Regions from separate parts of the Lysinibacillus sp. FW301-JW8 genome, predicted to be linked through region 3. Evidence: riboswitches for the same ligand, from Rfam matches in the RefSeq annotation. Region 3 holds a riboswitch; each other region holds the start of a gene.
The links. A riboswitch is a leader RNA that binds a small molecule or an ion and turns the genes downstream of it on or off. The one in region 3 is predicted to bind thiamine pyrophosphate.

Region 1 (8,237 bases), on a different contig from region 3:
GAAACTGTTTGAACAGCATCAATACCTGCAGCACCACACCATCGTTTTTGAGCAAACGGAAGATCAACAGATACTGTATAAATCACAACATTGTCTCCTAAGTTTGCTGCTTCCTCGTTAAAACGACGTGTTTGGGCATCACACACACCAGTATCTAATGATGGTACAACACTAAATAAACGAATTTTCCCCTCTGAATCTTTTAATGTAACAGGTGATAGGTCGTTCGCTAATACTGTGAAATTTGGTGCTTGATCGCCAACCTTTACTTCGTTACCTACAAGTGTTACTGGACCATTTTTAAATGTTACTTGTGCCATATAAACGCCTCCTAATCTTCATATGTACTTAATATTACTAAATGAAGGGAATTGTTTGCAACTAAGACAACTCCGTAATTCAATTTCAGGCATCACATAAAAGAGCTGTCTCATTTTCTTGAGACAGCTCAAATTACTATTCCTCTTTTTTTTCTTCCAAAATGTCTATATCTTTTTCTATGAGTGGTTCAGTTGGAAGACTATCCTCTTTGATAGGAAGTGATGGTTGTGTTAATACCTTTTCAATAAACGTATTTTCATGCACAACGGTTGTATCTGCAAAGAAATCATGCAAACCTTTATTGTCAGGTAAAATAACTACAAGAATATATAGCGGCATAAAAATATTACAAATAATCCGCCCAATCCAATCACGAAATATCACATCAGACCAAGTGAGATTATCATGCTTTAATGAAACCACACGCAATCCAAATACCATTTTTCCTAATGTTTGCCCAAAAAACTTAGTCATCAGGACAAAATAACTATAGTAGAGAATAGCAGTAATTATTGAAATCGGTGCATACCATACTGTGTCAGATAAAGACCAATCCATTAGATAAAAAATAGGGTTAACAAAAATACCACCAACTGCTGTTATGATAAATCCATCTAATAAAAATGCCCAAAAACGTATCCAAAATCCTGCTGTTTTTTTAGCATAGTTTTTATTCGTGATCGTTTCTTCTGGATCAATTAGTAGCGTATTGCTGAGAGAGGGTGAACCTTGCATAACAATTTCATGGTTTGTCATTGTACTCCCTCCTTAGTATTCGCCGTATAAGTACATCATTTTCGGTGCTTTATAATCTGTCATAATTTTCATCAGCATTTTTTCCTCAGTAGATGGACCAAACACAGATCCAATCTTCATTCCGACATATGATTGCCAGCCACCCATTTCATATGAATACTCAAATAGTTCAGCATCTTGTAAACCAAAGTCTTCACGTAATGCAGTAATCGTTGCTTCCTCATCACCAATTTCATCGATTAAGCCGGATTCAAGTGCCTTTGTACCACTAAGTATTCGACCGTCAGCAACTTTTTTAACATCTTTCTCAGACATATTACGTCCTTTTTCAACAATATTAACAAATTCCTCATACGTTTCATTAATCATATCCTGCATCATGGTACGCTCTTCTGCTGTTACTTCACGCATAGGACTTAGCATGTCCTTATGCTCACCAGATTTAAATGTTTCATATTTAATACCAACTTTTTCTGCCAAAGCCTGATAATTGATTGATTGCATAATAACACCTATTGAACCCGTTATTGTATCGCGCTGTGCAAATATCTTATCGGCTGGTGCTGAAATGTAATAACCTCCTGAGGCAGCCATAGAATCCATAGAAACATAAATTGGAATTTGTCGCTCTTCTTTAATTTTTAAAAGTTTTTTATAAATTTCTGCAGATTCCTTAACACCACCACCTGGTGAATTAACACTTAAAACAACACCTTGTATTGAATCATCATTTAAAATATTATCTAATTGGTCTAAAAAGAATTGATGATCATATGCTACTGGTTGCCATAACGAACTTGAACCAATATCTTGTATCGCCCCATCAACCTTTAAATAGGCTATCCGCTTATTTATACTACCGTTTTCAATAACTGTCTCCATTACTGATAAATTATCACTAGCCATTAAGCTATCAAAATTACCAAAGAAATCTGATTTAAATATCGCAAATACAGTGTTTATACCTAAAGAAAATACAAGTAATACACCTGCAATAATTAAAGCAGTCCATCTTTTTACATTCATGTCTTTCCGCCTCCTCTACACGTTATACGAATAACTTTCTAATATGTTTCATTTTTTTGCAATCTTTGCAAAAGGTTATGCTCATTAACATTACCGAATATCATAAAAAAAATCAAAGCTCGATAAAAAAACATGAACTTTGATTTTCGACATTATTTCCTAGGAAATTATTATGTGAATTATTGCTTTCGACAAAAACCTCAACAAAATGTCAACCTGTAACTATTTAATGGCACATTTATTTTTTTCTTGTTGACGCAGCTCAATACGACGGATTTTGCCAGATGATGTCTTTGGCAATTCAGTTACAAATTCAATAGCACGAGGATATTTATATGGAGCTGTTAAAGATTTTACATGATTTTGAAGTTGCTTGATAAGACTAGCATTTCCTATCTCTCCATCATTAAGCACCACAAATGCCTTCACAATATTTCCTCGAACCTCATCAGGACTTGCTACAACTGCCGCTTCTTTTACTGCTGCATGTTTCATCAAAGCGTCTTCTACTTCAAATGGTCCTATTGTATAGCCAGATGAAATAATAACATCGTCTCCTCGTCCCTCAAACCAAAAATAACCATCTACATCTTTATATGCTCGATCACCAGTGATATACCAATCACCTCTAAATTGTAAGCTAGTGCGTTCAGGATCATGTAAATATTTTTTAAATAATGCAGGTGTCTCACGATGTACAGCAATATCACCTACTTCTCCTACTGAAACAGGATTTCCTAAATCATTGATAATATCTATTGTATTTCCTGGAGTTGGTTTACCCATTGAGCCGATTCTAGCCTCCATACCTACCATTGTTCCGACTAATAATGTATTTTCAGTTTGCCCATAACCATCTCTAACCTGTAAACGGAAAACATTCGAAAATACTTTTATTACATCACTATTTAGAGGTTCTCCTGCTGAAACAGCCTGACGAACACTCTCTAAATTAAAATCTTGTAAGTTTTCTAATGCAGCCATAAATCGATATTCAGTTGGTGTACAGCACAGGATATTAATATTGAATTTCTCAAGAAGTGTAAGATATGTTGCCGCATCAAATTTACCTTTGTACACAAATGCGGTTGCACCACTTCCCAATGTTGCGAGGAACGGACTCCAAATCCATTTTTGCCAGCCTGGAGCTGCTGTAGCCCAAACAATGTCATCTTCCTGTACGCCTAACCAATTCGGCGCTGTTGTTCGTAAATGAGCATATCCCCAGCTATGTGTATGTACTGCTGCCTTAGGATTGCCTGTTGTACCACTTGTATAAGCTAAAAATGCATTATCTGTACTTTTCGTTGGCGTAGAACTTATGTAGTTTGTTGGTTGATTTTGCATTTTTTGTAGTAATGACTGCCAAGGTTCATGTGCTACTCCTATTACGAATTGCTGCAAGCCCTGTAAGTTTTTCACGTTATCAAATTGCTCAATATATGGCTGATAAGCAACTATACCCTTTGCATTAGCATGGTGTATGCGATATTCTATATCCTTCGTTCTTAGCATTTCGGAACTAGGAATAATCGTTAAACCGATTTTTAATGCAGCAATATAGACAATATAGGCTTCTACAGATCTAGGCACCATTACAATTAATACATCACCTTTTGTTAAACCTTGGTTTGTAAAAACATGTGCAGCCTGATTTGCCTTTGCAAGTAGATGTGCGTATGTAATAAATTGAACATCATTATTTTCATCATAAATAATTAGTGCATTCTTGGTTGCATCCTGTGCATATTTTTCAATTTCCTCTGTAATATTGTACCATTCAGGTGCAATTAAATCTTGTCTTTTCATGGCAAATGCCTCCCTTTTGCTATGACTCATTATAAAACTCCATTTTTATCATTTTCAATGGTTCGCACTCTATTTTAGAAAAGTCATGACAACTATCATACTCTGTTATATGGCATCAGTCACGTTCATTGTCAAAACTAGCTATTGAACAGGAAAGAAAAATATGGTATATTTTGGTCAACTAAAAGCATAATTGCAGGGGGACTCATTTGGAGTTGAGAAGGTAAAACCTGACCCTTTGAACCTGTTAGTTAATACTGACGTAGGGAGCAATTCACATCTAATTCACTGATGAAAGGCTCTTTTGCGTGTATTTATTACACAAAAAGGAGCCTTTTTTGCATGCTTACGTCCATCCAATAAAGGAGGACTTAGAATGATTTTTCAAACTATCCGCAAAAAAAATCCACTAATTCATTGTATTACAAATTATGTGGTGGCAAATTTTCAAGCAAACGGCCTATTAGCAATTGGTGCCTCGCCAGTTATGGCTGATGCCAGTGACGAGGTTGAGGAGATGGTTGCAATTGCCTCAAGCTTATTGATTAATATTGGTACACTTAATGACAAAAAGAAAGAATCCATGTTACTTGCTGGGAAAAAGGCCAATGCACTTGGCATACCTGTAGTATTAGATCCTGTTGGCGCTGGAGCTACAACCTACCGAAAACAAACTGTACAACATCTGTTAAATGAGATCGAATTTGCAGTAATTCGCTGCAATATTGGAGAACTTGCCGCAATTGCCAATGTAGAATGGCAGCAAAAGGGTGTAGATAGTGGCGCAGGTTCAATATCTTTAGAAGATGAAGCGAAGAGAATTGCTCAGCTTTATCATTGTATAGTGATTGTCACAGGTGAAAAGGATTTAATAACTGATGGAAATCAACTGCAATGGATTACAGGTGGGAATTCTCATATGACAGAGGTCACTGGAACTGGCTGCTTATTAAGTGCCATTTGTTGTGCTGCTTACGTAACTGGTCATCAGCCTTATCACCAATTAATAGAAGTACTAAGATTTTATAAAAAAATTGCTGAACAAGCAGGTTCTACTACACAATACATTGGTGATTTTCAAATTGCTGTATTAAATGAACTCTATCGTCTTTCAAAGGCTGGTGAAGAATAATGCAGGTTGTAATGACTATTGCTGGATCTGATAGTGGCGGCGGTGCAGGTATACAGGCTGATCTAAAAACCTTTCAGGAATTAAAGGTGTTTGGAACTTCTGTTATTACAGCATTGACTGCCCAAAATACCCTTGGTGTATCTAATGTCATGCCCATTGAGGCAAACTTCGTTAAGCAACAACTACAGGCACTATTGGAGGATTTCTCAATTAGTGCAATGAAAACAGGCATGCTATTTTCCTCTGACATCATTCAAACTATTTCACAAATGATGGCTAATACTAAAGTTCCGCTTATTGTAGATCCTGTGATGATCGCGAAGGGCGGAGAAAGCTTATTACAACAAGACGCAATTGATGCCATCATGAATCTTTTACTGCCAATTGCAACCATTGTAACTCCGAATATCCCAGAGGCAGAAAGGCTTACTAGTAGAGAAATTAAAACTTTAGCTGATATTAAAGAAGCAGCCTATCTCTTATTACAAACAGGAGTACGATGTGTCATTATAAAAGGAGGGCATCTAGCAGATAAGGATTTCGCCATTGATTATATATTTTTTCACGATGGACAGTCTTTTTCTATGCAAACTCCTCGTATTTCTACAAAAAATACACATGGTACTGGCTGTACGTTTTCAGCAGCCTTAACTGCTTTTTTGGGCGGTGGTCTTCCTATAAAAGAAGCGATTATAGAAGCAAAAAAATTTATTCAATTAGCAATAACATATGATTTAGCTCTGGGTAAAGGGCATGGACCGACAAATCATTTTGCCTATCAAAACTATAAGGAGTCCTGTGAGGTGACTATTTATGAATCGTGAAGATTTACAGCTATATTTTATAATGGGCACAGGAAATGTAGTACATCAGGAGCCACTACACGTTCTTGAAAAAGCTTTACAGCATGGAATTACCATGTTTCAGCTACGAGAAAAAGGGCCTCGTGCCTTAACTGGACAAGAATATGAAAATTTTGCCCGTCATTGTCAAAAGCTTTGCCAGCGGTATAAAGTGCCGTTTATTATCAACGATGATGTAGAGCTTGCAGTAAAACTTACAGCAGATGGAATCCATATTGGTCAAGAGGATTTCCCTGTATCTAAAATTCGTGAAAAAATTGGAAAGATGATACTAGGTGTTTCAGTTCATTCTCAAGCTGAATTGCAAACTGCGCTACAATATGGGGCAGATTATGTAGGAATCGGTCCGATTTTTGCGACCACTTCTAAAAGTGATGCAAATCCGCCAAGTGGAACAAAGTTTTTACAGGGCGTCCGCATTGAAAATCCTGAGCTCCCTATTGTTGCAATCGGAGGCATAAATTGTTCAAATGGACAATCAGTTGTTAACGCTGGTGCAGATGGTATCGCCGTTATTTCTGCGATTTGTGAAAGTGAGGATATTTCCAATACCGTAGCAATATTCAAATCATTGTTCATTGAGGATAAAAAGATCTAAATGTAAACAAACTAAAACCAGTGCCTTTTACGGTCACTGGTTTTAAGTTTAATAATTACTTAATCAGCAATTATTGATTGTTGTTTGGCATACCTTTTAATTGAGATTCTGCCATTTGTACAAGACGTTTAGTGATTTCACCACCAACGGAACCGTTAGCACGAGCTGAAGCGTCAGCTCCTAATTGAACACCAAATTCTTGTGCAATTTCGTATTTCATTTGATCTAGAGCTTGTTGTACACCAGGTACTGCAAGCTGGTTTGAACTGCGGTTGTTGTTTGAAGTCATGTCTCTCACCTCCTTGTGAATATAGAATGTGCGATATTAGATTTTTAATACAAAATTTTTAGAGGTAAATTGTACCTCTAAAGGAAATAGAGAAAAAACTAAAAAAAGTCACCTCAAAATATGCTTTTGAGGCGACTTACAATCAATTACGTTCCAGCATCATTGCCTTCGGATTTCTTCAAGCTCGCTAAGCGCCTCTTCAAAATCCGTGACATCCGCTAGGGCTTTATCTTGATTCAGCGAATATTGAATCAAGATAAATTTCTTCTACTTATAAAAGGTCTGCAAATTTATCAGCTTCTTGTTCTTTTTTCGGGAAAATATAGACCTCCCGATTTTTCACAGCACGTTCAATTAATTCATCAAAATCCGAGAAGCTTTCATAATGCTCAACCTTCTCAAGCTTTGGTTTTGTTTTTGGACTTGCAGGTGTAAAAATGGTGCAGCAATCTTCAAACGGCTGTATAGATGTTTCATATGTGCCAATTTTCTCAGCAATATTGATAATTTCTAATTTGTCAGTTGAGATTAAGGGACGTAAAATTGGTGTATTGGTTACTGCATTTATTGCTGTTAGACTTTCAAGTGTTTGACTCGCAACTTGTCCAAGACTTTCACCTGTCACAATAGCCAGTGCATTTATTTCCTCTCGTACCTTATCAGCAACTTTTAACATCATACGACGAGTAGTTGTCATTGATACATTAGAAGGTACCTTTTCTTTAATCAATACTTGAATTTCAGTAAACGGAATGACATGTAAACGAATACTTGCGCCAAACTTCGTTAATTCATTTGCTAGTACCTTAACCTTTTCCAATGAATTTTGGCTTGTATATGGTGGGCTAAAGAAATGTATCGCCTCTAAGCGTACACCACGCTTCATCATTAAATAGCCAGCGACTGGACTGTCTATTCCTCCAGAAAGCATTAAAAGCGATTTCCCATTAGAACCTACCGGCATTCCTCCTGCACCAGGAATCACTTGTGCCATCATATAAGTTGCATCATGACGTACTTCTACACGAAGCTCAATATCAGGTTTCTTTACTTTTACCGATAGATTTTTGTAATTTGGTAAAACATAGCCGCCAATTTCACGTTGAATAGCATGTGATTCTAATGGAAATGTCTTATCAGTGCGCTTCACTTCTACTTTAAAGGTAAGTTGCTCATGTTTAAATGTATCCATAATTGTAATGGCTAGCTTTTTCATGGCTTCAATATCTTTATCACATGCTGCCACTGGGCTGAAAGATTGTATACCGAAAATTTTAGGTAACCCTTCTAATAAAACATTCATTTGAGTTTCATTTTGTATAGCAATAAACATACGATCACGCTCTGTACGAATGTGTAAATGCCCTAAATCAGCAAACGCATGACGAATATTTTCTCGCAGACGACGGATAAAATCCATTTTATTACGCCCTTTTGTTGAAA
Region 2 (8,237 bases), on a different contig from region 3:
GAATTAAAAAAGCTTATGAAACAGGCCGTGGTAAAATCATTGTCCGTGCGCAAGCTGTTGTGGAACCTATTAAAGGCGGCAAAGAGCAGATCATCATTACGGAATTGCCATATGATGTTAATAAAGCGAATCTTGTGAAAAAAATAGATGAGCAACGCGTCGATAAGCGTCTAGAAGGTATTGCGGAAATTCGCGATGAATCGGACCGTACAGGCTTACGTGTGGTCATTGAGCTGAAAAAAGATGTACCAGGGCAAGGTATTTTAAATTATTTATTTAAAACTACGGATTTACAAGTAGCTTATAATTTTAATATGATTGCCATTCATAATCGTCGTCCAACGATGATGACATTACCTTTATTACTTGATGCGTATATTGCCCATCAAAAAGAGGTCGTTACAAACCGTTCGATTTTTGATCTACAAAAGGCTAAGGATCGTTCGCATATCGTTGACGGCTTAATTAAGGCATTGTCTATTTTAGATGAAGTGATTGCTACGATCCGTTCTTCTAATGATAAAAAAGATGCGAAACTAAATTTACAAACTAAGTTTGACTTTACAGAGGTGCAATCTGAGGCAATTGTTAGCTTGCAATTATACCGTTTAACGAACACGGACATTACAGAGCTTCGCCAAGAACAGGATGAATTAAATAAATTGATTGCCAAGCTAGAGGGCATTCTTAATAGTGAAGCAAAGCTTATCCGCGTCATAAAACAGGAGTTACTTGATATTAAAAAACGCTTTACAGAGCCACGTCGTTCGAAAATTGAACAAGAAATTGAAGAAATCAAAATTACGTTAGATGTCCTTGTACCAAGTGAAGAGGTTGTCGTTACTGTAACAAAGGATGGTTATATTAAACGGACATCTACACGTTCCCATGCAGCCTCAAATGGTCAGGATATTGCGATGAAGGATTCAGATTATTTATTGTATGAAGAAAACTTAAATACACAGCATCATCTGCTGCTGTTCACAAATCGAGGCAATTATATTTACCAGCCTGTTCATGAGCTACCAGATATTCGCTGGAAGGATCTCGGTCAGCATATATCGAGTATTGTGCCAACTGGAGAGGATGAATCTATTATTGCGGTCTATGGTTTCGAGACATTTGAACAAACAAATACCTATATTTTAACGGCTACGAAAGATGGACAAATTAAACGATCTCCTTTGGCAGATTATGCAGTTACCCGTTATTCGAAGCCGATAAAAACAATGAATGTAAAAGCTGGCGATGAAATGATATTTGCAGATTTCGTTACGGATGACACTGAATTATTATTAACAACTGATACAGCCTATGCCATCCGTTTCCCAATGGAGGAGTTACCAGTAACTGGTGTGAAAACTGGTGGTGTCAAAGGGATTACCTTAAAAGATGGGGAAGCACTTGTTGGTGTCAATGTTTTACAGCCAAACGACACAGAATACGTTGTTATTGTAACGCAGCGAGGTGCTGTGAAGAAAATGAATGTAGCTGAAGTAGAGATGGCTAGTCGTGCGAAACGGGGCTTAAAGGTTTTAACTGAATTAAAGGCAAACCCTCATCGTATCGTTGCAGTAGTCAAGGCGACAGATGAGGAGCATGTTATCATTGAAACTGAAAAAGGTGTACAAGAGATCGTAGATGTTCATGCACTAACCCGTGCAGATCGTCATTCAAATGGCTCGTTTAAAGTAGATATTGCAACTGACGGACAGATCTCACATGTATTAACAGCAAAAAAAGAACAAAATCCAAGCTAAATTGAAGCTCAGCCTCTTTATGAGGAGGACACTAAAAAAGTCGATTTGCCACAAAAAATGTGATGCAAATTGACTTTTTTTAATTTTTAAAGTGCCATTCATTATGAGTGATTTTTTTATCGTTATTCAGCACCAGTTGAATAATGCCATTAATACAAAATTAATGGAAAAATGAAACCAATGAGCATTGTGCTTTGTCTAACTTATACAAATTGATGAAGGGAGGGAATTGCTTGGAGAAACAACAACGAGATATACATTTACGGGAGGCTATGGATTTATACGGTCATTACTTACTTCGACTAGCTTATACATATGTAAAAAGTAAAGAAAGGGCAGAGGATATTGTGCAGGAAGTGTTCATCCGCTATTACATTCATATGGAGCAATTTGAAGGGCGTTCTAGTGTGAAAACTTACTTGTACCGTATGGTTGTCAACGAGTGTCATAATTACTTTAAAAGCTGGGCATATCGAAAAACAGAGTTAACTAGTCTTTTTAAAAAGCAGGAAGCCTCTATATCAGTGGAATCTCAAATTTTAAAGCAGGAGGAAATGGATGTTATTGCTCACAGCATTACTACATTAGAAACGAAATATCGAGAGGTTCTTTGGCTTTATTACTATGATGAACTATCTATCACCGATATCGCATCCATTTTACAATGTTCAATCAATACAGTGAAAACAAGGCTAGCAAGAGGGAGAAAACGAGTAGGTATCCAATTAGAAAAGGAGGGGTTTTATAATGGAAATGAATTTACGTAATCGATTAAAGGCTACTATACCAGATCAATTAGCATTAACTCCTCAAAAAAAAGAAGAGATTTTAGAGGCTGCTCATGTTAGATTTGAGCAACAGCAAACCCCTGTAAAAAAACATGTGTGGAAGCCCATAGCAGTAGGAATTTCAGCTTTAGCACTTACGGCTTTACTAAGTTATCCATTTATAGATGAAATAAAGGAACAATTGACGATTTCGCAAATAACTGAGCAATTCTATGAAGAAATTAGTATCCCTGGTCGATCTGCTGATACATTATTTACAGCTGTCTTTGATGATGCAACGAACTCCTTTTATTATTACGAAGGCAATACCATTTATTCCTATGCACTCGATACACATATTGAAAAAGTGGAAGTAACAAGTAAATTCCCTATTTCAAAAATGTTAGTAAATGAAGATTGGCTTGCTTGGATGGTTGATGATAGGAAATCTATGTTCGTAAAAAATAGAGTAACATTAGAGGTCAAAGGCTTTCCTACGGATACTTTTATGGATTTAGAAGATGATACGTTACTGACAGAAATATCTGATACAAGGACAGGTCATACCATTTATAGCTTAACAAATCTGCGTACAAATGAGGTAAAACAATTTAAACAAGCCTTTGATAATAGTGCAGTAAGCCAGCCAATTTATCAGGACAATCAATTGCTCCTACCAAGTGCCTTTAAAAAAGATGGAGTAGAAACGGTCCGCTTTACGCTCTATGATGTTCAAACGGAAAAAGAAAAACAATACGATTTACCTTTTAAACGCATACATGACATGTCAATGACTGACCATAAAATCTATGCTTCTTTTGAAACGGGAGAAAGCTTAGAGACAGGATATGTTGATTTAGTGGATGGCTCCTATCATAAACTTGATGGTAAAAAAGCCATTACTTTAACAGCCTATCAAAATAATCTTGCTCTATACGAATGGATACCGAAGGAGGAAAAATATCGCTTTAGATCTTATCAAGTCAAAGAAGATGGTTCATTAACACCACTTTACGACTTTAAAGATATTCCATTAGCTCTCTTTGAGCCACGATATACTATGGAAGGAACATTACAGGTATTTGGGCTAAATGAAAAGTATCTCACAGAGGGTGGAATTCTTGAAGCGAGAGACGATGCAGTTAAAATATTTTTACAGCGTTATTATTAAATAGAGCCTTGTTATTTACAGTGAGATATGGGTATAATAATCAACGAAAAGTTCATATGTAAAGAATGTAGGGGGGCTGGTAGTGCCAGCTGAGATTGTGTCCGTTAGACGCTGACCCTTTGAACCTGATTTGGCTCGTACCAGCGTAGGGAACATCTATTCAAAAAAAGTAAGTTTTTGATATTGATTGCACAACGTCTGGGAGGATTCCTGGGCGTTTTTTTATGTTTTCTTTACATTAATTACAGATATTCTATGAATACGCTTTCTTCTGGTTAAAACATTCACTCATGAACACTTTCACACTATTTACTGGGAGGATTCAGCATGAAAAAATGGTTATTGGTTCTTATGGCTGCTCTTTTAACATTAGCTGGCTGTAGCGAAAAAAAGGATACCAACAAGGATGAACATGCATTGAAAAAGGTGTCCGTTGTACTCGATTGGACACCAAATACAAATCATACAGGGCTATATGTTGCTAAGAAATTAGGTTATTTTGAAGAGCAGGGCTTAGATGTTGATATTTTACAACCTGGTGACGCAGGAGCGGATCAGCTTGTGGCGTCTGGCAAGGCACAGTTTGGTGTAAGCTATCAGGAGGGAATTACTCAAGCTCGTGTACAGGATGTACCTCTAGTATCGATTGCGGCGATTATTCAGCATAATACTTCTGGCTTTGCCTCAATTGCCTCTAAGGGCATTACATCACCAAAGGAATTTGAAGGGAAAACGTATGGTGGCTGGGGAGCTCCTCTTGAGCAGGCCGTTTTACAATCATTAATGCAAACTGAAAATGCAGATATTAATAAATTAGATATTATTAATGCCGGCGATATAGATTTCTTTACAATGATGAAAAAAGATATTGATTTTGCATGGATTTATTATGCTTGGACTGGAATTGAAGCTGAGCTTCGTGGTGAAAAGCTGAACATGCTGTATTTAACAGATTATAGTGATCAACTGGATTATTATACACCCGTTCTAGCTACGAATGAAACAATGATTAAGGATGATCCAAAGACAGTTGAAGCATTTGTCGCTGCCGTGGCAAAGGGCTATGAATATGCGATCAGTAATCCAAGTGAGGCAGCAGATGTTTTACTTGAGGCAGTACCTGATTTAGATAAAGATCTTGTGCATAAAAGTCAGGAGTGGCTGGCAGATAAGTATCAGGATGACGCTGCTCAATGGGGCGAGCAAAAGTTAACTGTCTGGGAAAACTACGCGAAGTGGATGACTAGCAACAACGTTTTAGAGGGCGAATTTAACGCAGTACAAGCATTTACAAACGACTTTTTACCGAAAAAGGAGACAAAGTAATATGGCAAACTCATTAATCAGTGTACAAATTATCCCGAAAACAGAAAAATATGAAGATGTTATTCCATTTGTTGATGCAGCCATTGCTATTATTGATGCATCAGGTGTGAAATATGAGGTGCACCCTTTAGAAACGACAATGGAGGGTGAGCTGACAACGTTACTACAAATTATTGAACGAATGAATATCAAGATGATAGAGCTTGGTGCCATCAATGTTATTACGCAAGTGAAAATTTTATATCAGCCAACTGGGATTACAATGGGCACATTAACGGAGAAATACCAGTGATGAAGTGGGCAATACAAAAGGGAAGGACGATAATTTTTATCGCCTTCCTCTTATTCATATGGGAGCTAATCGTGCGTTTAGCAGATATACCGCATTGGTTATTGCCGGCACCAAGTGCTATTTTGACAGAAGGTATACAATCGTATGAAACATTTATGCCTCATGCCTTCGCAACAGTGAAATTAGCTTTACTAGGACTTACTATTGGCATAGGTTGTGGACTAGCAGTTGCTGTGCTCCTGCATCGTTTTTCATTTATTCGAGAGCTATTTTATCCCATTCTCATTATGTCACAAAACGTTCCTATACTCGTCCTAGCACCGTTATTAATTATTTGGTTTGGCTTTGGTTTATTACCTAAACTTATCATTATTTGTCTTGTATGCTTTTTCCCAATTGTTATTGCAGCAATGGATGGCTTTCGTCAAACCTCACCGGAGTTGAAGCATTATTTTGAGATGATTGGGGCAACAAAGGCACAAACTTTTTGGAAGCTAGAATGGCCATTTGCATACCCATCTATTTTTTCGGGTATTAAAATTGCTGCCACATACAGCGTTATGGGGGCTGTTATTGCTGAGTGGTTAGGTGCCAAAAAGGGAATTGGGGTCTATATGACATTGGCCCAATCATCATTTCGTACAGATCGTGTGTTTGTGGCAATTTTGGCTATTGTCTGTTTAAGTTTAGTATTATTTAGCGCTATTCTACTGCTAGAAAAACTTACTGTGAAGGGGAGAGGATTCCATGCTAAGCGTTCAAAATATTGATAAATCCTTTGATTCTCTTCAGGTCATTCGAGATTTATCTTTTGAGGTAAAGGACGGTGAATTTGTGGCAATCATTGGTCCATCTGGTAGTGGGAAAAGCACGCTCTTTCAATTAATTGGCGGTGTTTCTTCTATTGATAAGGGAGCTATTTTATTAAACGGTGTAGATATACAGCAGAAAAGAGGAACGATTGGCTATATGCCTCAGCAGCCATGCTTATTACCATGGAGAACCATTTTAGAAAATGTCACAATTGTAGAGGAGCTTCAGCAAAGACCAAATGTAGAACTTGCTAAGGAGTGGTTAGCAAAAGTGGGTCTTGCTTCATTTATTAATGCCTATCCAAGAGAGCTATCTGGCGGTATGCAGCAGCGAGTGTCCTTTATTCGTGCAATTGTTAGTGACAAGCCTATTTTATGCTTAGATGAGCCATTTTCTGCGCTAGATGAATTTACAAGACTAGAAATGCAGGCTTGGCTATTATCCATTTGGGAAAAATATCGAAAATCCATTTTATTTGTTACCCATAGTATTGAGGAAGCGCTATTTTTGGCGGATCGTATTATTGTGCTATCGAAACGACCAGCAACAATTAAACAAGAAATAATTGTTCCTTTTGCACGACCACGACAAGAGGAGATTCGTCATTCGGAGACATTTGCAGCATTAAAGCAACAATTATTTACGTTTTTAAAAGAAGAGAAGGGTGATGTTCATGTTGATTGATGCCCATATTCATTTAGATCAGTATCTGGAAAACGAGATACCTTCTTTATTAGAGAAAGCTGAACATGTTATTGCGGTCAGTATGAATCTTGCATCATGTGAAAAAACGTGGATGCTGTCGAAAACTTATAAAAATGTAAAGGTTGCGTTTGGTTTTCATCCTGAGCAAGCCCTGCCTAGTAAAAACGAAATGGATGCTTTATTTGATTGGATACGTCAACATACACATGAAATGGTAGCAATAGGGGAAGTAGGTCTGCCGTATTATTTAAAGCAAGAAAAATCTATTGATTATCGTCCATATACAGCATTGTTGGAACAGTTTGTTTTGTTAGCGAAGGAATTAGATAAACCAATTATTTTACATGCAGTTTATGAGGATGCAGCACTTGTTTGTGACTTGCTTGAAAAACATCAAGTAACAAAAGCCCATTTCCATTGGTTCAAGGGAGATGAGAAAGTGATCGAACGCATGATCCAGAATGGCTATTTTATTTCTGTTACGCCTGATTGTACGTATGAAGAGGAGATTCAACAGCTTATTATGAGATATCCAATTGAGCTAATCATGGTGGAAACGGATGGGCCTTGGCCATTTGAAGGTCCTTTTGACAATAAACGTACATCTCCCTGGATGATGAACCATTCTGTAGAGGTCATTGCATCAATAAAGGCGTTATCAACACACGAAGCGGCAAAAATAATTACACAAAATACAAAATCATTTTACAATCTATACTAAATAAAAAAGCAGTATATAGTGTTTATTCATCTATACGCTGCTTTTTGTATTTTGTAAAGTTGCGTTCTATTGTTTCCTGCTTTGTCTTTGTGACACGTTCATGTGTGCTAAAAGGGGAGGATTGACGATCGATTTCAACGTTTTTTCCTTTTGTACGCTTTAGATGCATACGTTTCTTTTTGGCTCTTGATTGTGACATAGTATTACCTCCATTGTTTATTATCAATATAATACTGAATAAAGCAGAAAAAGTAAAACCTCGTAAGTAATTTACTTACGAGGCAATTGTCATATTATTAGTGAGATACGTCTTGTACAGAAATACCTGTGTTTGCTTTAACATCCACTTCGCGGTATTTCTTATCATCGCTTTCTTTAGAAAGTAATGTTCCAATGAAACCACCAAGGAAACCAAGTGGTACCGAAATTAATGCTGGATTTGTTAACATAATTAATGGGTCACCCACGAAAATTGCTTTTCCTTCAACTGGATTCCAGATGTTTGGTGATACCGCAACAAGTGCTAATGCAGAGATTAAACCTGTTAGCATTGCCGTTACAGCACCAGCTGTATTAAAGCGTTTCCAATAGATTGTATAAATGATTACTGGTAGGTTAGCAGAACCTGCAATACAGAATGCAAGTGATACTAAGAACGCTACGTTTAATGTTTGTGCACCAA
Region 3 (8,237 bases):
AGAGAATAGTATGATTCTAGCAAGAAATGTTGTGGGACAGCTTGATTCAGAGAGATATGAGTTGCTAGCTAAAAATCCAGATAATCGCTCGCTGTATCTTGATTTACAGAAGGAGCTTACGACAATACTGAATACCAATTATGTAACGTATATCTATGTATTCAAGGGAACACCTGAGGGTAAACAATCAATGGTGCTGGTGGATGCTGGAGATCTCACTAGTGAGGAAACCTATCAAATTGGGGATATTATGGAGGATGTTCCATATGAAAGTGTTGTAAAAACAATCTCCAATAATGAGGATGGCTTTAGTGAGTTTGTTTCTGTAGAGGGGTGGGGAGATTTTATTTCTGCTTATGCACCTGTTAGAGCAGAAAATGGTGAAATTGTTGCATATGTTGGACTAGATATTGAGAGCTCCATTATTTATGGCATTCAAAAATCTGCTGTAACAAAGTACTTGCCTATACTTTTAGGCATTGTCATTTTATTGAGTGTCGTTATGATGACGACATTGTATTTGTATATGCGAAAATCACTGAAGCCAATATTTATCATGAAACGAGCAACAATAGCCTTTACAGATGGAAATATGGCAGAAGCTCAACATATATTGGATGAAATAAGCTTTGAATCAAATGATGATATTTCTGATTTTAGCAGCAAATTTAAAGAGATGATGCAATCCATGCATCAAATTATATTTAACCTTTCGGGGATTGGCACAGATATTTCTAAGGCCACTGATAGTTTACAGGAGGTAGGGAATAATGTGCAGCACTCAAGTAACAGGCTGATTGAAAGTGCAGGGGGAATAGAGGAGAGTGTGGATCGACAAAGAGACCTAGCGACACATTCCTTTAAAACAATTGAAGAGATGACGGCAGGAATTATGCAGATATCAGCCTCTGTTTCTTCCGTTATGAAAAGCTCCTCCAATACAGCGAATCTTGTGAAACAAAGTCAATCGGAAGCGACAATGATTACGGATCGTATGAATGGCGTGGCAGATTTGGTGACGCATACGGCAAATAATGTGAATATTCTTGGTGAAAGATATAGCACAATCGAAGAAATGATAGGTGTTATTCAAAGTATTGCCGATCAAACAAATTTATTGGCGTTAAACGCGGCGATTGAGGCAGCGAGAGCAGGTGAACATGGTAAAGGCTTCGCTATTGTCGCGGAAGAGGTGAAAAAACTGGCGGAAATGACAAAGCTGTCGGCAGAAGATATTCGTCAGCATATATATGAATTTAAAATAGTGACAGAGACGGTGTTAAAAGAAATGGACCATAGTACTGTTGAAGTTAAAGAGGGAGCTCATTTAGTGATGGCTATTAGTGATGAGCTAGATCATTTGTTTGAAGCAGTAAAAGTAGTTGAGGAAGATGTTCAAAATGTTTTTGAGGTTACAAACACAATGTCCAAAAACACGAACGTCGTTTTATCGGCATTAGAGCAAACTAATGAGGCATCCGAGGCTGTTTTGTTGGAAACAAAAGAAGTAGCCGATGCATCTAAGTTGCAAGAATTATCATTGGGTCAACTAAGTAGAACGATTCATGAATTAACGGAGCAGGTAAAGCGTTTAGAGTTTATGAAGCAAAAATATAAACTCTAAAGTAAAAAATAGTAATGAAGCTTCCATCTCTTAGCAATATCTGTTACACTAGCATCAAACTTAATAGCATTAACTAGGGGAGTCTGATGAGTCAGGCTGAGAGGGAAACGCATAGAGGTTTCTTGACCCTTTGGACCTGATCTGGCTCATACCAGCGTGGGAAAGTTAAGAAATTATTGCGAGCTCTTTACAATGCGATAATTATACCTTTTACAATCATAGCCGGATCCAAAATTTTTTGGATTCGGTTTTTTTATTTTTATTGGGTGAGCTAGATTCGGTCCTTGTATGAATTTTCTATAAGGGAGAGAAGCGGGTCATGACAACAATTAGCGAAAAGAACATTACCATTATGTCAAGCTTTGATGGTAGCAAAAAGGTTTATGTAGAGGGATCAAGATCAGATATTTTAGTGCCGATGCGTGAAATTGCATTAAGTCCAACGACAGGAAGCTTTGGAGAAGAGGAAAATGCACCAGTCCATGTGTATGATACGAGTGGTCCATATACTGACCCTGCCTATAAGGTAGATATTACGAAGGGCTTGCCAGCGTTGCGAAGTGAATGGATTAGAGAACGAGGGGACGTAGAGGAGTATGTGGGGCGTACTATTAAACCAGAGGATAATGGTTTCCGCAAAGCGGATGATCCGCGTATAAAGGAAAATACCTTTCCGGATTTATCAAGAAATCCTCTGCGAGCTAAAAAAGGTAAAAATGTAACACAGCTTCATTATGCACGAAAGGGAGTTATTACACCTGAAATGGAGTTTGTAGCTATTCGCGAAAATATGGATCCTGAATATGTTCGCTCGGAGATTGCGGCGGGGCGTGCCATTATGCCTTCTAATATTAATCATCCTGAGGCAGAGCCAATGATTATAGGACGTAATTTTCATGTGAAAATTAATGCCAATATTGGGAATTCAGCAGTGTCATCATCTATTGCAGAAGAGGTAGAGAAAATGACATGGGCAACACGCTGGGGCGCTGATAATATTATGGATTTATCGACTGGTAAGCACATTCATACGACACGTGAATGGATTATCCGAAATGCTGCGGTGCCGGTTGGAACAGTGCCAATTTATCAAGCGCTTGAAAAGGTAAATGGTATAGCTGAGGATTTAACGTGGGAGGTGTATCGAGATACGTTAATCGAGCAAGCAGAGCAAGGGGTTGATTACTTCACGATTCATGCGGGTGTACTATTACGTTATGTACCGCTAACGGTAAATCGTGTGACAGGTATTGTGTCACGGGGAGGTTCAATTATGGCCCAGTGGTGCTTATATCATCATCAAGAAAACTTTTTATATACACATTTTGAAGAAATCTGTGAAATCATGAAAACATATGATGTTGCCTTCTCGTTAGGGGATGGTTTACGTCCCGGATCAATTGCAGATGCCAATGACGAGGCACAGTTTGCAGAGCTTGAAACGTTAGGTGAATTAACACAGATTGCCTGGAAGCATGATGTACAGGTGATGGTGGAGGGACCGGGGCACGTGCCAATGCATTTAATTAAAGAAAATATGGACAAGCAGTTAGAGGTGTGTAAGGAGGCTCCTTTCTATACTTTAGGACCACTGACAACAGATATTGCACCAGGCTATGACCATATTACATCAGCTATTGGTGCTGCAATGATTGGATGGTTTGGTACGGCAATGCTATGCTATGTGACACCAAAAGAGCATCTGGGCTTACCAAATCGAGAGGATGTTCGTGTAGGGGTGATTACGTATAAAATTGCTGCACACGCTGCTGATTTAGCGAAGGGGCATCCAGGAGCACAACAGCGAGATGATGCGCTTTCAAAGGCACGCTTCGAATTCCGCTGGCGTGATCAATTCAACCTGTCTTTAGATCCAGAGCGTGCAGTTGAATATCATGATGAAACATTACCAGCAGAGGGGGCAAAAACTGCTCACTTCTGTTCAATGTGTGGACCCAAGTTCTGTAGTATGAGAATCTCACAAGATATTCGTAATTATGCTAAAGAAAAAGATGTAAATACGACAGAGGCAATTCATCAAGGGATGCAGGAAAAGGCTGATGAATTTAAAAAAGCAGGTAGTCAAATTTACCAATAATGAAAGCAAAGGCTTATGTCAAAATACAGACATAGGCCTTTGTTTAATCAAAAAAACTCCATGTGAATGGTAGATTCACATGGAGTAAAAGTTGGATTTGGATATCAATAATAAGTGGAAAATTAAACGTTAGTTGGTTGTTTTACATATGGGTTAGCAAGATCCATACCTTCTAATGAAAGACCCATTGCTTTTGCAACACCCTCACCATATGCTGGATCAGCTAAATAGCAGTGAAGAATGTGGCGGCGCTTGATGAACTCTTCAACAGATGCCATATCATTTGCTGTATTTTCGAATAGACGTTGTTGTTCTTCTGCAGTCATAAGGCGGAATAGTTTACCTGGCTGCTCGAAATAGTTGCTATCATCTTCACGGAAATCGTGGATACCTGCGTGACCATCAATACGTAATTCTGGCTCTTTATAATCTAAGTTGTGCTCCCACTCACCGTAGCTATTTGGTTCATAGCCTAAAGTTGAACCAAGGTTGCCGTCAAAACGCATAGCGCCATCACGATGGAAAGTACGGAATGGACACTTTGGTGCATTTACTGGAAGCATATAATGATTCACACCTAAGCGGTAGCGTTGCGCATCTGCATAAGCAAAGATACGTCCCTGTAACATTTTGTCTGGTGAGAAGCTAATACCAGGAACAATATTAGATGGCGCGAATGCTGCTTGCTCAACTTCAGCAAAATAGTTGTCTGGGTTTTTATTTAATTCGAATTCACCTACAGGAATTAATGGGAAGTCTTTTTTATACCAAACCTTTGTTAAATCAAATGGGTTATATGGTAGTTCACGAGCTTGTTCCTCAGTCATTACCTGAATGTACATCTTCCATTTAGGGAAATCGCCTTGTTCAATGGCACCATATAAATCACGTTGGGACGATTCACGGTCTTTACCGACTACATCCTCTGCTTCAGCACCTGTTAAATTTTTAATGCCTTGTTCTGTGCGGAAGTGGAATTTTACCCATACACGCTCGTTTTCAGCATTGATAAAGCTATACGTATGAGATCCAAAACCGTGCATATTACGGTAACCAGCTGGAATACCACGGTCAGACATTACTATTGTGACTTGGTGGAGTGCTTCTGGTAATGAAGCCCAGAAGTCCCAGTTTGAGTTTGAGTTTTTCATATTTGTACGCGGGTCACGTTTTACCACGTGATTTAAATCTGTAAAATGTAATGGGTCGCGGAAGAAGAATACAGGCGTATTGTTCCCAACTAAATCCCAGTTACCTTCTTCTGTATAAAATTTAAGGGCAAAGCCACGAATATCTCGCTCAGCATCTGCTGCACCACGTTCACCTGCAACTGTAGAGAAGCGTGCAAACATTTCTGTTTTCTTCCCAACCTCAGAGAAGATTTTTGCTTTTGTATATTGAGTAATATCATGCGTTACAGTAAAAGTACCAAATGCACCTGAACCTTTTGCGTGCATACGACGCTCAGGAATAACTTCACGGTTGAAGTTTGCTAATTTTTCAACTAACCATACATCTTGAAGTAAAAGAGGACCTCTTGGACCTGCTGACATAGAGTCATGGTTGCTTACTACTGGAGCGCCACCTGCTGTTGTAAAACGACGGCTACGATCATTTGCGTTTGTCATAATAGTTTACCTCCTGAAAAAAATTGTGAGTCAAACTCTTCATCAATAACTATAACAAATACAAACTAGAATTGCTAGTACATTATAATAATTATCGTTAAAGAATTTTTATTGTAAGATATAAACTATTATTTTATGTGGAGAGTAGTAGAATTATGCAAAATTACATTACCCAAAACGCAAATTTTTGAAACAATATTAGAATTAAGAAAAGGAGATGAAATGCTTTTAAATCGTAATTAGGATGATTTTTTTCTCTATTATGCTCAATTAAAGTAGACTGTAATCTAAAATTGCGCATTACACTTCCATCACACAAACACATTCTATTGAAATATCATTCTCGACTTTTAGTGATGCATCAAAATGCTTGTATACTAAATATAATGTGAATAAATCACACAGAATTGAAAATAGGGTATGCTAAATGAAAATTCATTAATAAGTTTTCCGATAGCGATTGGGTGTTATGCCTATCTGCTGTTTAAAAATCTTAATGAAATAATTTGGATCTTCAAATCCATTTAATTGTGCAATCTCACTAATAGCAAAATCTGTATCCACAAGCATTTTCGTAGCATTATGAATTCGAGCCTGCTGTAGGTAACGTTTAAAGGGCAAGCCTTGCTTCTTTGAAAAAATCGTACTTAAATAATTGGGGCTAATGCCTAATTTATGGGCAACGAAGGGTAAAGATAACCTGCTATCCTGAAATTGTTGATTGATAATTTCTATTGCCAGCTCTACATAATCAGTTCTTTTCTCCACTCTTGCCTCATGAGCCAGCTCAATAAGCCTTTGTGTAAATGAAATGATGCCATTTAGTATGGTATAAAAAATAGGATGTTCGATAATTAAATGAAAAAGTTGTCGGTAATGTTGCTCGATAGCTGCTTTCTCATGCAATTTATACTTCAGCATGAAGCGGCGAATTTGCGCTAAGACACTAGTTAGATGAATACGTAAGTCATCTTGCTCATAATAAATTCCTTCATTGGATAGCTGATATAAAAATGTTTTAACGGTCTCAAGATCGCCTTCCTCTAAACTACTAATCAGTAACTGCTGCTCCTCTGGTGTTAACAAAGGATCAAATGGCTGTGCTTCGAGTTGTTTACTCGCATAAAAAATATGCCCGAATCCCTCGTAAAAGCTTTGATGAAGGGCACGCTTTGTGAAGATATACATATTTTTAAGAGTTGTAGGTTCTCCATCATATATCCCAATATTTATGGAGCTATTGCTTGTTAGGCGCCATTCCTTTATCAGCGTACGTACATCCTTTTCCACAATCTTCATATCATTTGTTTGAAATAAGCAGACGATACTATCAGATAATGGGTAGACTTGCATATGATAGTGAATTGCTGTTTGCTGCAGCCAGTTAAATAGCTTGTTCAATGTTTCTAACTGTTCAGGCTCAATCATTGTAAAATATATAGTCGCCTCAATGGAGCTAGGCTTACTATCTATAAATAACTGATAATAGAAGGATTCTTCTGAAGTTTCCTCAACAGTAGCATTATTTACTTGTGGTGTACGAAGGGAGATAGTTGTAAGCTTTTGCTTCAATACCTCTAAATCAATAGGTTTTACAAAAAGGTGCTGTACCTGTAGATCAATGGCTTTTAACGCATTTTTAAATAAGGGCTCTGTTGTCATTGCTAAGATCGCCCCAGAATATTTCTGAAAAACATGATTTAGAGCAGTTAAACGATTATTTGGGAATAAGTCAATATTCAATAAGATTACATCAGGCTCGAATTGCTGAATGCATTGTGGTGCCTCCGACATACTGGCGCACATTTCAATTGATACATCTCCAGGAAAATATGTATGTAAAAACCAACGAATACCAGAAAGCTCTTCAGGGTCTCGATCTATTAATAACAGCCTCATCACAATCAACCTTTCATAAAATAATCCTGTTTCGTAAAAAAGTACGATTATATTCATAAAAATAACATAAAAATCTGAGGAAAATCATGTTTCTTGCATTAAAATTCTCTATTTTCTGAAAAAAGTAGTTAGTACAATGTAAATAGAGTAATCTCCATTTAATCTTCTTACAGAAATCGTTTTCAGCGTGAAAGTGAAAAGAGTTAATGGATTAAAAATATTTTTACACAGCCATAAAGGGAATAGGGGGATGTCATATGAAGTCAATCATCGAGCTTGATGGCAATACATTAACTAGAAAGCAAATAGAGGGAATTGTTAAAGGTCATGCAACGGTAACGCTATCTACAGAAAGTGTGGAGCGAATCCGTTTGAGTAGAGAACGAATTGAAAAACGTTTAGCTGAAGGGCAAACGATTTATGGTGTTAATACAGGATTTGGAAAACTAAGTAATATAAAAATTGAAGAGGAAGATATTGAGCTTTTACAGCTGAATTTATTGCGCTCAGATGCAACAGGTGTTGGTGCACCGTTTCCAACGGATGTTGTACGTGCAATGATGGTTTTGCGTGCCAATGCTTTAGCACGTGGTTTTTCAGGTATTCGTCAAGAAACAGTCCAGCTATTAGTGGATTTCATTAATAAGGGTGTGCATCCAATTGTACCGTCTCAAGGTTCAGTTGGAGCCAGTGGGGATTTAGCACCATTATCGCACCTTGCATTAGTGCTTGTAGGTGAGGGTAAGGCTGAGTTTAATGGAGAGGTACTGAGTGGTGGTAAGGCATTAGAGAAAGCCGGATTAACGCCTGTTCGACTACAGGCGAAAGAAGGGCTGGCGCTTGTGAATGGCACTCAAGCAATGACAGGTATTGGTGTGTTAACAGTCAACGAAGCTGAGCGCATAGGGCTAGCGGCAGATATGGCAGCAAGTTTAACGCTAGAGGCCTTAAAGGGGATTACATCAGCGTTCGATCCGGCGCTTTTAGC
Region 4 (8,237 bases), on a different contig from region 3:
CCACATTTATTAATTGTTAACGGTTATGATAGTGCATCACCTATTGCAGCCGCTCTTGGTAGACAATCTATCTCCTTTGATGTTATAGATGCTCGAAGTTTGCCAAATGAGCTTTCTAGTTATCTACAGTATAATGCTATTATTTTTGATAATGTGCCAGGACATCTAGTGGGCGAGGCCAAAATGAATGTTATAGAGCAGGCAGTAAAAAACTTTGGCGTTGGCTTTACGATGGTTGGTGGTGAAAATAGCTTTGGCTTGGGTGGCTATTTTAAAACGCCAATCGAAACTTTACTACCTGTTGAAATGGAAATTAAAGGAAAGGAACAATTACCTTCATTAGGACTGGTTATCGTACTAGACCGCTCTGGCAGTATGTACGGAGCGAAGCTAGAGCTAGCTAAGGAGGCAGCAGCTCGTTCTGTTGAAATGTTACGAGATGAAGATACGCTTGGGTTCATTGCCTTCGATGATCGACCTTGGGAAATTATCGAAACAGGACCACTTGGCAATAAGGAAGAAGCAGTAGATACGATTTTATCAGTAACGCCAGGCGGTGGGACAGAGATTTATGGATCACTCGCTAAGGCCTATGAGAACTTAGCAGATTTAAAACTACAGCGAAAGCATATTATTCTATTAACGGATGGACAGTCACAGTCAGGGAATTATGAAGACTTAATTGCTGAAGGAAAAGAAAATGGCGTAACATTGTCAACTGTAGCGATTGGACAAGATGCAGATGCCAATTTACTTGAAGCACTTAGTGAAATGGGTAGCGGGCGATTTTATGATGTTGTTGATGAGCAGACCATACCTTCTATTTTATCCCGTGAAACGGCAATGATTTCACGCACATATATTGAGGATAACCCCTTCTATCCAGCCATCTATAACGCATCTGGTTGGAACAAGTTATTTGCAAATGGTGTACCTCAAATGAATGCTTATATCGGAACAACAGCGAAACAGGGTGCCTCTGTAATTGCGGAAAGTGAGAAAGAGGATCCGGTGCTGGCTCAATGGCAATATGGCCTTGGCAAGACATTTGCCTTTACTTCCGATTCGACAGGTAAATGGACAGGTGACTGGGCAAGATGGCAGGATTGGGGAACATTTTGGCAAACGCTTATATCTCAAATGCTACCAAGCTATAATGACATTGCCTACGATGTACGTTTAGAATCGGATGGTTCATTTATTATTACAGATCCTACCAACGAAGCAGCATTTTTAGATATTGTAGCTGTCAATGAAGCAGGGGAAGAACTTGAAACACAGCTTGAGGCCATTTCAGCCTCACAGGTTCGGGCAGTTGTGCAAGCAGAGCCAGGACTCATTTTCTTCCGTATTGCTGATGAAGATCAAGCTATTTATCAGGCAGGGATAAGTGTACCTTATAGTGCTGAATATGAGTTACAACCAGTAAATGATAAGCTGGTGGAAGAACTGACAAAGCAAACGGGTGGCTCTGTTTTGAAAGAACCGAAGGAGGTATTTCGTGAATTTACGAAGAAAGGGGCAGACCGGCAAAATATAGCAACGTGGCTTATATTAGCAGGTATGTTATTCTTCTTCATCGATATTACGATTCGCCGCTTTGGCTGGGGCATCTTTGCTAAGTCGAAGAAGAAAGAGTCGCTTGTAGAGAATAAAACCATACAGGCAGAGGATACGAATGTTGCTCAGTTATTAAAGGGCATGAAAAAACGATAAATTGGATTAAATGACAGTGCAAAATGATTGATTATTTTGCACTGTTTTTTTGTATATGATTGGGTGGTTCTTTGAAAAGGGGAGGTTCATCTCATAAATTAGGGGGAAGAAATCCCAAAAAGGAGATTTCCGCTCAAAATAGAGTGGAAGGAATCCCTGTTCATTTAATGGAAATTTTTAATAAGTACAGTATTTCGTAGACTACTAGCAACGGCCACACCTAAAATAGCACCAATAATACTAGAGCTCAAAAAAGCAGGCATGAAAAACATTGCTGCGACAGATGTTCCCATTAAGATATATGCATATGGTACTGCTATGAGGGATGCGATGATCCCAGTTCCTACTATTTCACCGACACCTGTTAGCCAAGGTTTGCCACTGTATTTATAAGCTAATGCTGCACAAAATGCGCCAATGACACTTCCAGGAATGGCTAATAGGGAGCCTGTCCCTGTTAGAATACGAATTATTGCCGTGACAAGGGCAATGATGATGGTTGGTACTGGACCGAGTAGAATGGCACCAATGACATTTATGGCATGCTGTATTGGATAAGCTCGCGCAATCCCTGTTGGAATTGAAACGAAGGTAGAACCTGCTACAGCAATTGCCACTAATAAGGCCATGATTGTTAATTTTCGAATTGACATAAGTAACACTCCCTTGAAATATTAAATGAATGGTTATCGCTGCTAAACTGGTTAAACACAAAAAGACCGCTTCCTGAAAACAATAGGAAGCGGCCTTGCATTTACATATTAAAAAGCAAGATGTCGCCACTTCCCTACGCTAGTATGAACTAGATCAGGTTCAAAGGGTCCATATATGACAATATATGTCTCAGCCTTTTAAAGACTCCCCTAGTGGTAAAAATTATTTAATTTGTGTATAACATCGTAACAAGATAAATGTAACATACTGCTAATAATAGTCAATGATTTTTCAGACTATTTAGAATCGGGCTGCATAAGATGTGGTGCTTTTTTCATTGTCCAAATAAGGGCAAGGAAGAAGCAAGCCATCAAAATAATAGCACCAAATATATAAGGGCTATTCATATTCCAATCGAATAAAATACCTGCCAATGCTGGACCAATCATATTCCCAAGGCTCATATAAGCATTATTTAAACCTGCTGCAAATCCTTGCTCATTTTCAGCAAGCTTGGAGATCAGTGTGTTGACAGCAGGACGAATTAATGTTGTAGCTGTAGAGAAGATTGTTGCAACAACTAAAATAAGGGCAAATCCAGAAACGAATAATATTAAGTAAATAGATACAGCTGCAATAAATAAATTGACCAATACGACCTTCATTTCACCGTAGCGATTAAAGAGTGGGGTAATGACAAACATTTGTACAACTACACCAAAAGCACCACCCACTACTAAAATAATAGCAATATCTCCGGGTGTATAATGAAACTTATCTGTAACAAATAATGATAAAGTCGTTTGGAAATTAGCAATTCCGAACGAGAATACCATCATAATAATAAGCATAACAAAGTAAGGCATATGTACTGAACGTACCATTTGTTTTGCGAGATTGTCTTGCTTATGCATTTTTTGTGCTGCATTTGGTTTGGTAGATGGTAATAAAAAGAACGATAAAATAGCAGCCAAAATAGCCGCAGCTCCAGCCGTATAGAATGGAAAATGTAAGCTGACTTGCGATAAGAATCCACCAATACCCGGTCCAATCATAAAGCCAAGAGACATGGCAGCACCAAGCATCCCCATCCCTTTGCCTCGTTCTTCATATGTTGTAACATCTGCCACAAATGCCATAATAGGAGGTGCAACAAAGGCTGATCCAAGGCCACCTAAAAAGCGTGCCAAGAAGAGCATCCAAACTTCTGTAGAGAGCCCAAAACCTATTTGTGCAAGTCCTGTTAGTATAAGCCCGAAAATTATAAGATTTTTTCGACCATACTGATCCGAAAGATTCCCAGCAATTGGAGAAAAAACGAATTGAGCTAAGGCGAACGTTGCAATAAGCATGCCTAAAACTTGTCCTGCAGCACCAAATATTCTTAAATACTCTGGCATGACAGGAATAATAATTCCAATACTCCCCATTGCGATAAACATATTAAACATTAAAATATACAAAGCCGCCTTATTAGACTTCTGCTGGGTCATCGAATACCCCCCTTTTCTAATCAAATATAGTACAGTCTATCACAAAGAAAAATGGTTTGCTAATAGTTAGGATTACACTAAATAGTGGACCAATGGTTTATTCTTAAACTAATAAATGATAAATATTTTGCAATAATAATTAAGTATTCAATTAGTAAATTCCACAAGTTTTTTTGTGGAATTTACTTTTTTTCTTGTAGTGAATTAGGGGTTACATCATTTGTTCTTATGTTAATCTTTTTATGTCAACTGTATGACAAAAATTGTAATAATTAGTGCCTTATATATGGTTGATATTCCCCTAATAATTCCTGTAATAACGGCTAATTACTGATCTACATGAAGAGGTCATGAGCTGAAAACCCGAGAGAAATTGATATTAAAAAGGAGAGGAAATGTAATGGTAACTATTCAAGCAGCAATGGAAAATTTAAAAGAATTAGGTATTAATCCAGTAACAGCAGTCATTGGGTCAACTCAACAGCTATTTCAATGGGATGAAGAAAAAGTCAATGAATTAAAGGGTTATTTAATCTCCCAAAATTTTAAACATCATTATGAAAACAATAGCTTTTATCGAATGCTATGCGAGGATAGCGGCGTTACACCTGCTGATATACAAAGTTTAGATGATATACAAAAAATTCCACTTATTCCGGTAACAAGTTTTAAAAGACCTGACTCTCATTTATTATTATCAACATCTTTAGAGAACATAGAATTTGAAATGCGAAGTACAGGAACAAGTGGTATCCCAAGTATATCGAGAAGGGATGCTGAAACATTAAACAATTGCGTATTTAGTATTTACGCAATGTATAGAGAGATGTTTGCCTTCTCTCGTGGAGCTGGTCTCTTTTTATTCCCTTCTCCAGAAGAAATGCCAGAGATGGGAATGGTAAAAGTATTAAATATGCTCTCAGGTTTGTTTGATGCAACAAGATGTCTTGTTAAGAGAGCATCCTTCAAGCCTAAAGAGGCAATAGAAACTTTAGAAAAATGGCAAAACATTCATACACGCCACATCGTAGGACCTCCATTTTTAATTTATAAACTGGTCAATTATTTAAAAACAAATAATATTCATTTGAAGTTAGATCAAAAGACGATGATTATCAATCTAGGAGGCTGGAAACGCTTTTCTGGTATGGAGATACCTAGAGAACAATACAATAAAGAATGTGCTGAATTTTTAGGTATTCCTGAAGAAAATATAAGGGATATGTATGGATTAGTTGAATCTAATATTTTAGCTATCGAGTGTGAGAAACAGTCTAAACATGTACCACCTTGGGTTCATTTTTCATTAAGAAATCCCAAAAATTTAGCGGAAGAAGTACCACAAGGAAAAAGGGGTGTTTTAGCAATATTTGACCCTACATCCTTGTCATATCCAGGATTTATTCAAACTGAGGATTTAGTGTATTTAAAGAAAGAAAATACATGTGAATGCGGAAGAAATGGTCAGAAGGTGGTATATCTTTCTAGAGTAGCGGGTGCAGAAATAGGTTGTTGTGCCATTAATTTAGAGAAGCATATGGATGCCGCAGAAGAAAAAAATGAAATGGCAGAAGTATAAGAGAGGATTCTAAGCATGTACAATTCTATCATTATTGATTATTTTAGTAACCCTCGACATTCTGGTGAACTGGCTGATGCAAATATGGAATTAAAAATTGGTAACTCTGTTTGTGGAGATACAATTTTTATGAGTGTAAAGGTAGAATCTGGAATGGTAAATAATGCAAAATATAAAGCATATGGTTGTGCTACATCCTTAGCAACGGCTGATATATTTGCAGAATATATCATTAATAAATCAATAGAAGAAATTAAGCAGCAACCGCAACATGAGATTGATAAAATGCTAGGGGAGTTGGAGCCTCCTCAAATGCATTGTTTGAATATTTTACATGAGTTATTTGAGCAAATACGTTCGGCAGCTTAGGAGGCTTTTATGATAGGAAGATATTTTGATTATAATGCCACTACCCCTCTTCGGGAGGAGGTGGCTTCGACTATGATAGAAAATATAACGCTATTTGGTAATCCCTCTAGCACGCACTCCTTTGGACAGTTAGCGAAATTAAAAATGGAAGAGGCACGCTCAAATGTTGCCACAGTAATCAATGCAGAAAAGACAGATATATTTTTTACTTCTGGCGGTACAGAGTCGATTAATACCGCATTGAAAGGATATTTCTTTTCAAATGAAATGCGCCCGTTTCATATCATCACTTCTAAAATCGAGCATGCTGCAACTTTAGAATTATGTAAATATTTAGCTACCCTTGGTGCTGAAATTACCTATTTACCTGTTGATACTAATGGATTCATAGCAATTGAAGATTTAAAAAACGCTATTCAAGAGAATACAGCGCTTATTTCAATCATGTATGCTAACAATGAAATCGGATCAATTCAACCAATTAAAGAAATGGTGAAAGTTGTTAAGAAGATCAATAGTAATATTATCTTTCATGTTGATGCTGTACAGGTGATAGGAAAAATCCAGATAGATGTTCAGGACTTAGGAGTGGACGCATTATCGATGGCCGCCCATAAAATATATGGTCCTAAGGGTACAGGTGCATTGTACTTGAAAAACGGTGATCGCAAATTAGAACAGCTTCTTCACGGCGGTGGGCAAGAAAAAGGTCTTCGTGGTGGTACAGAAAATCTCTTAGCTATTATTGGTTTTGGTAAAGCTTGCGAAATAGCAAAAAGAGAGCTAAAGCAAAATGCTAATAACATAATCGCATTAAGATCTTATTTACTAGATAAATTAGAGAATTCGATTGAATACTATGAAATTAATGGTCCTGTGTTAGGTGAGAATTTATTACCAAATACTATTAATATATCTTTTCTGAATATACGAGCAGAAGCATTGGCTGTTCTATTATGCCAAGCTTATGGTATTGCAGTATCTATTGGTTCTGCCTGTAGTGCCGATAAAGCTAATTTATCTCATGTATTATTAGCACTCGGTCTAACTGAAGATAGAATAAAATCGTCTATTCGTATTAGCTTTGGTTATTATACGGACTACAAGGATATTGATTTTTTTATTGAAAGTCTAAAAGCATCTGTTAACCGTCTACGAAGTATGCTCCCAGTTGGATAGAAAGGAGTCAATAAGATGGAGAATTTAAAAATTGTGGCACCTGTACGATCAAAATTTATGATGGAAGAAATGATAGAGGCTGGTGCAAATGAAATATATTTTGGCGTTTCAACTCCGCTTTTTCAACAACTATCATTTGATAATAAATTTCAAACAGTTGCAGATTATCCTGCCCACTTTTCAGATTGGGAGGAAATAGATGGCATAATAGCTTTAGCAAAAGCGAACAATCTTAAAGTCATATTCATGGCCAATACCTCATACGTCCCTACTAGCATTGAAAAAGATTATCAAAAGCATGTTTACAGAGCACTTGAAAAAGGTGTAGATGCTATTACAATATCCTCAATACAATCGTGCCATCTGCTTAATCATTTGGAAAAGGACATTCAAATAATTTCAGGCTCACAATTAGCACCAGTAAATAAATACGGAGCCGAGCTATTAAAGGATTTAGGTGTCAAAAGGATAACATTGTCCCAATCAATGACATTAGAAGAGATTCATGAACTTCGAGATTTAGAGATGGAACTTATGATTACTGGGAACTTTGGCACTGGTAGTATGGCTGGGAGCTGTCGTTTATGGGAAAGCCCAAATAATCTTGAAATTGGAGAAGGGATCAGAACTTTATATCGAGTTTTATCTTCACAAAACACATACAGTAACCAGCATCATTTTTTAGATAGTGCAACTGATTGTAGTTTATGTAATCTAGAAGATCTGGTTTCTGCTGGTGTTACAGCCATAAAATTTCTTGGAAGGGAAGCCCCTAATCCAGTGACATTAGCGATGGTTGTGAATATGTTTAATGAATGGCGAGAAATGGGACTTTCGGGCTTATCAATAGATCAAAAAATGAAAATAACAGAGCAGGAGCAGCTTATGTGGATTATGAAATGGGTGCCCCGCTTCTGTGAAAAATGTCGATGTACTTATAAACCAACTGCAATTACAAAAACATACATTTAGGTGATGCATAATTGAAAACACCAGTAAAAGAGCTTAGAATTCATCATGATTATTTATATACATTAGCAGATGAAGTATTCGATCAATATCAAGTTGTTTCTTTAGGGCATTCAGGCTGCCACTATAAAATGGTTGGTCTTGAGAATCAGCATATACAATTTTTATTGGAACGCAATAAAAAAGTGAAAATTGAAATTCCTATTTTATTTGAAGCATCGATGAAAAAGTTTATTGCTGAGATGACACGTTTTTTTCATTATGAGCTAAATTTAATT

Region 1: it holds a riboswitch for thiamine pyrophosphate, as region 3 does, so the genes downstream of both, thiM (hydroxyethylthiazole kinase) here and thiC (phosphomethylpyrimidine synthase ThiC) in region 3, are expected to answer to the same signal.
Region 2: it holds a riboswitch for thiamine pyrophosphate, as region 3 does, so the genes downstream of both, AC3WOM_RS22375 (ABC transporter substrate-binding protein) here and thiC (phosphomethylpyrimidine synthase ThiC) in region 3, are expected to answer to the same signal.
Region 4: it holds a riboswitch for thiamine pyrophosphate, as region 3 does, so the genes downstream of both, thiW (energy coupling factor transporter S component ThiW) here and thiC (phosphomethylpyrimidine synthase ThiC) in region 3, are expected to answer to the same signal.

What each region holds. Positions count from the first base shown of each region.
Region 1 covers NZ_JBYTBB010000062.1:14,190-22,426, reverse strand. The annotation lists gene tpx (thiol peroxidase) at 1-320, opposite strand, end outside; gene AC3WOM_RS20810 (RDD family protein) at 457-1,077, opposite strand; gene sppA (signal peptide peptidase SppA) at 1,090-2,103, opposite strand; gene mbcS (acyl-CoA synthetase MbcS) at 2,326-3,912, opposite strand; TPP riboswitch at 4,100-4,198, shown strand; gene thiM (hydroxyethylthiazole kinase) at 4,289-5,044, shown strand; gene thiD (bifunctional hydroxymethylpyrimidine kinase/phosphomethylpyrimidine kinase) at 5,044-5,868, shown strand; gene thiE (thiamine phosphate synthase) at 5,858-6,505, shown strand; gene AC3WOM_RS20780 (alpha/beta-type small acid-soluble spore protein) at 6,576-6,794, opposite strand; gene thiI (tRNA uracil 4-sulfurtransferase ThiI) at 7,066-8,237, opposite strand, start outside.
Region 2 covers NZ_JBYTBB010000072.1:8,949-17,185, forward strand. The annotation lists gene parC (DNA topoisomerase IV subunit A) at 1-1,760, shown strand, start outside; gene AC3WOM_RS22365 (sigma-70 family RNA polymerase sigma factor) at 1,994-2,527, shown strand; gene AC3WOM_RS22370 (hypothetical protein) at 2,508-3,698, shown strand; TPP riboswitch at 3,758-3,867, shown strand; gene AC3WOM_RS22375 (ABC transporter substrate-binding protein) at 4,026-5,024, shown strand; gene AC3WOM_RS22380 (thiamine-binding protein) at 5,026-5,316, shown strand; gene AC3WOM_RS22385 (ABC transporter permease) at 5,316-6,086, shown strand; gene AC3WOM_RS22390 (ABC transporter ATP-binding protein) at 6,064-6,813, shown strand; gene AC3WOM_RS22395 (TatD family hydrolase) at 6,803-7,555, shown strand; gene brfA (ribosome rescue factor BrfA) at 7,578-7,754, opposite strand; gene AC3WOM_RS22405 (solute symporter family protein) at 7,852-8,237, opposite strand, start outside.
Region 3 covers NZ_JBYTBB010000023.1:45,109-53,345, forward strand. The annotation lists gene AC3WOM_RS11440 (methyl-accepting chemotaxis protein) at 1-1,624, shown strand, start outside; TPP riboswitch at 1,690-1,804, shown strand; gene thiC (phosphomethylpyrimidine synthase ThiC) at 1,944-3,722, shown strand; gene AC3WOM_RS11450 (catalase) at 3,845-5,350, opposite strand; gene AC3WOM_RS11455 (helix-turn-helix domain-containing protein) at 5,789-7,249, opposite strand; gene hutH (histidine ammonia-lyase) at 7,507-8,237, shown strand, end outside.
Region 4 covers NZ_JBYTBB010000033.1:39,409-47,645, forward strand. The annotation lists gene AC3WOM_RS14360 (VWA domain-containing protein) at 1-1,716, shown strand, start outside; gene thiW (energy coupling factor transporter S component ThiW) at 1,881-2,369, opposite strand; TPP riboswitch at 2,484-2,591, opposite strand; gene AC3WOM_RS14370 (MFS transporter) at 2,667-3,863, opposite strand; gene AC3WOM_RS14375 (LuxE/PaaK family acyltransferase) at 4,264-5,442, shown strand; gene AC3WOM_RS14380 (iron-sulfur cluster assembly scaffold protein) at 5,458-5,811, shown strand; gene AC3WOM_RS14385 (cysteine desulfurase family protein) at 5,821-6,990, shown strand; gene AC3WOM_RS14390 (peptidase U32 family protein) at 7,006-7,962, shown strand; gene AC3WOM_RS14395 (hypothetical protein) at 7,974-8,237, shown strand, end outside.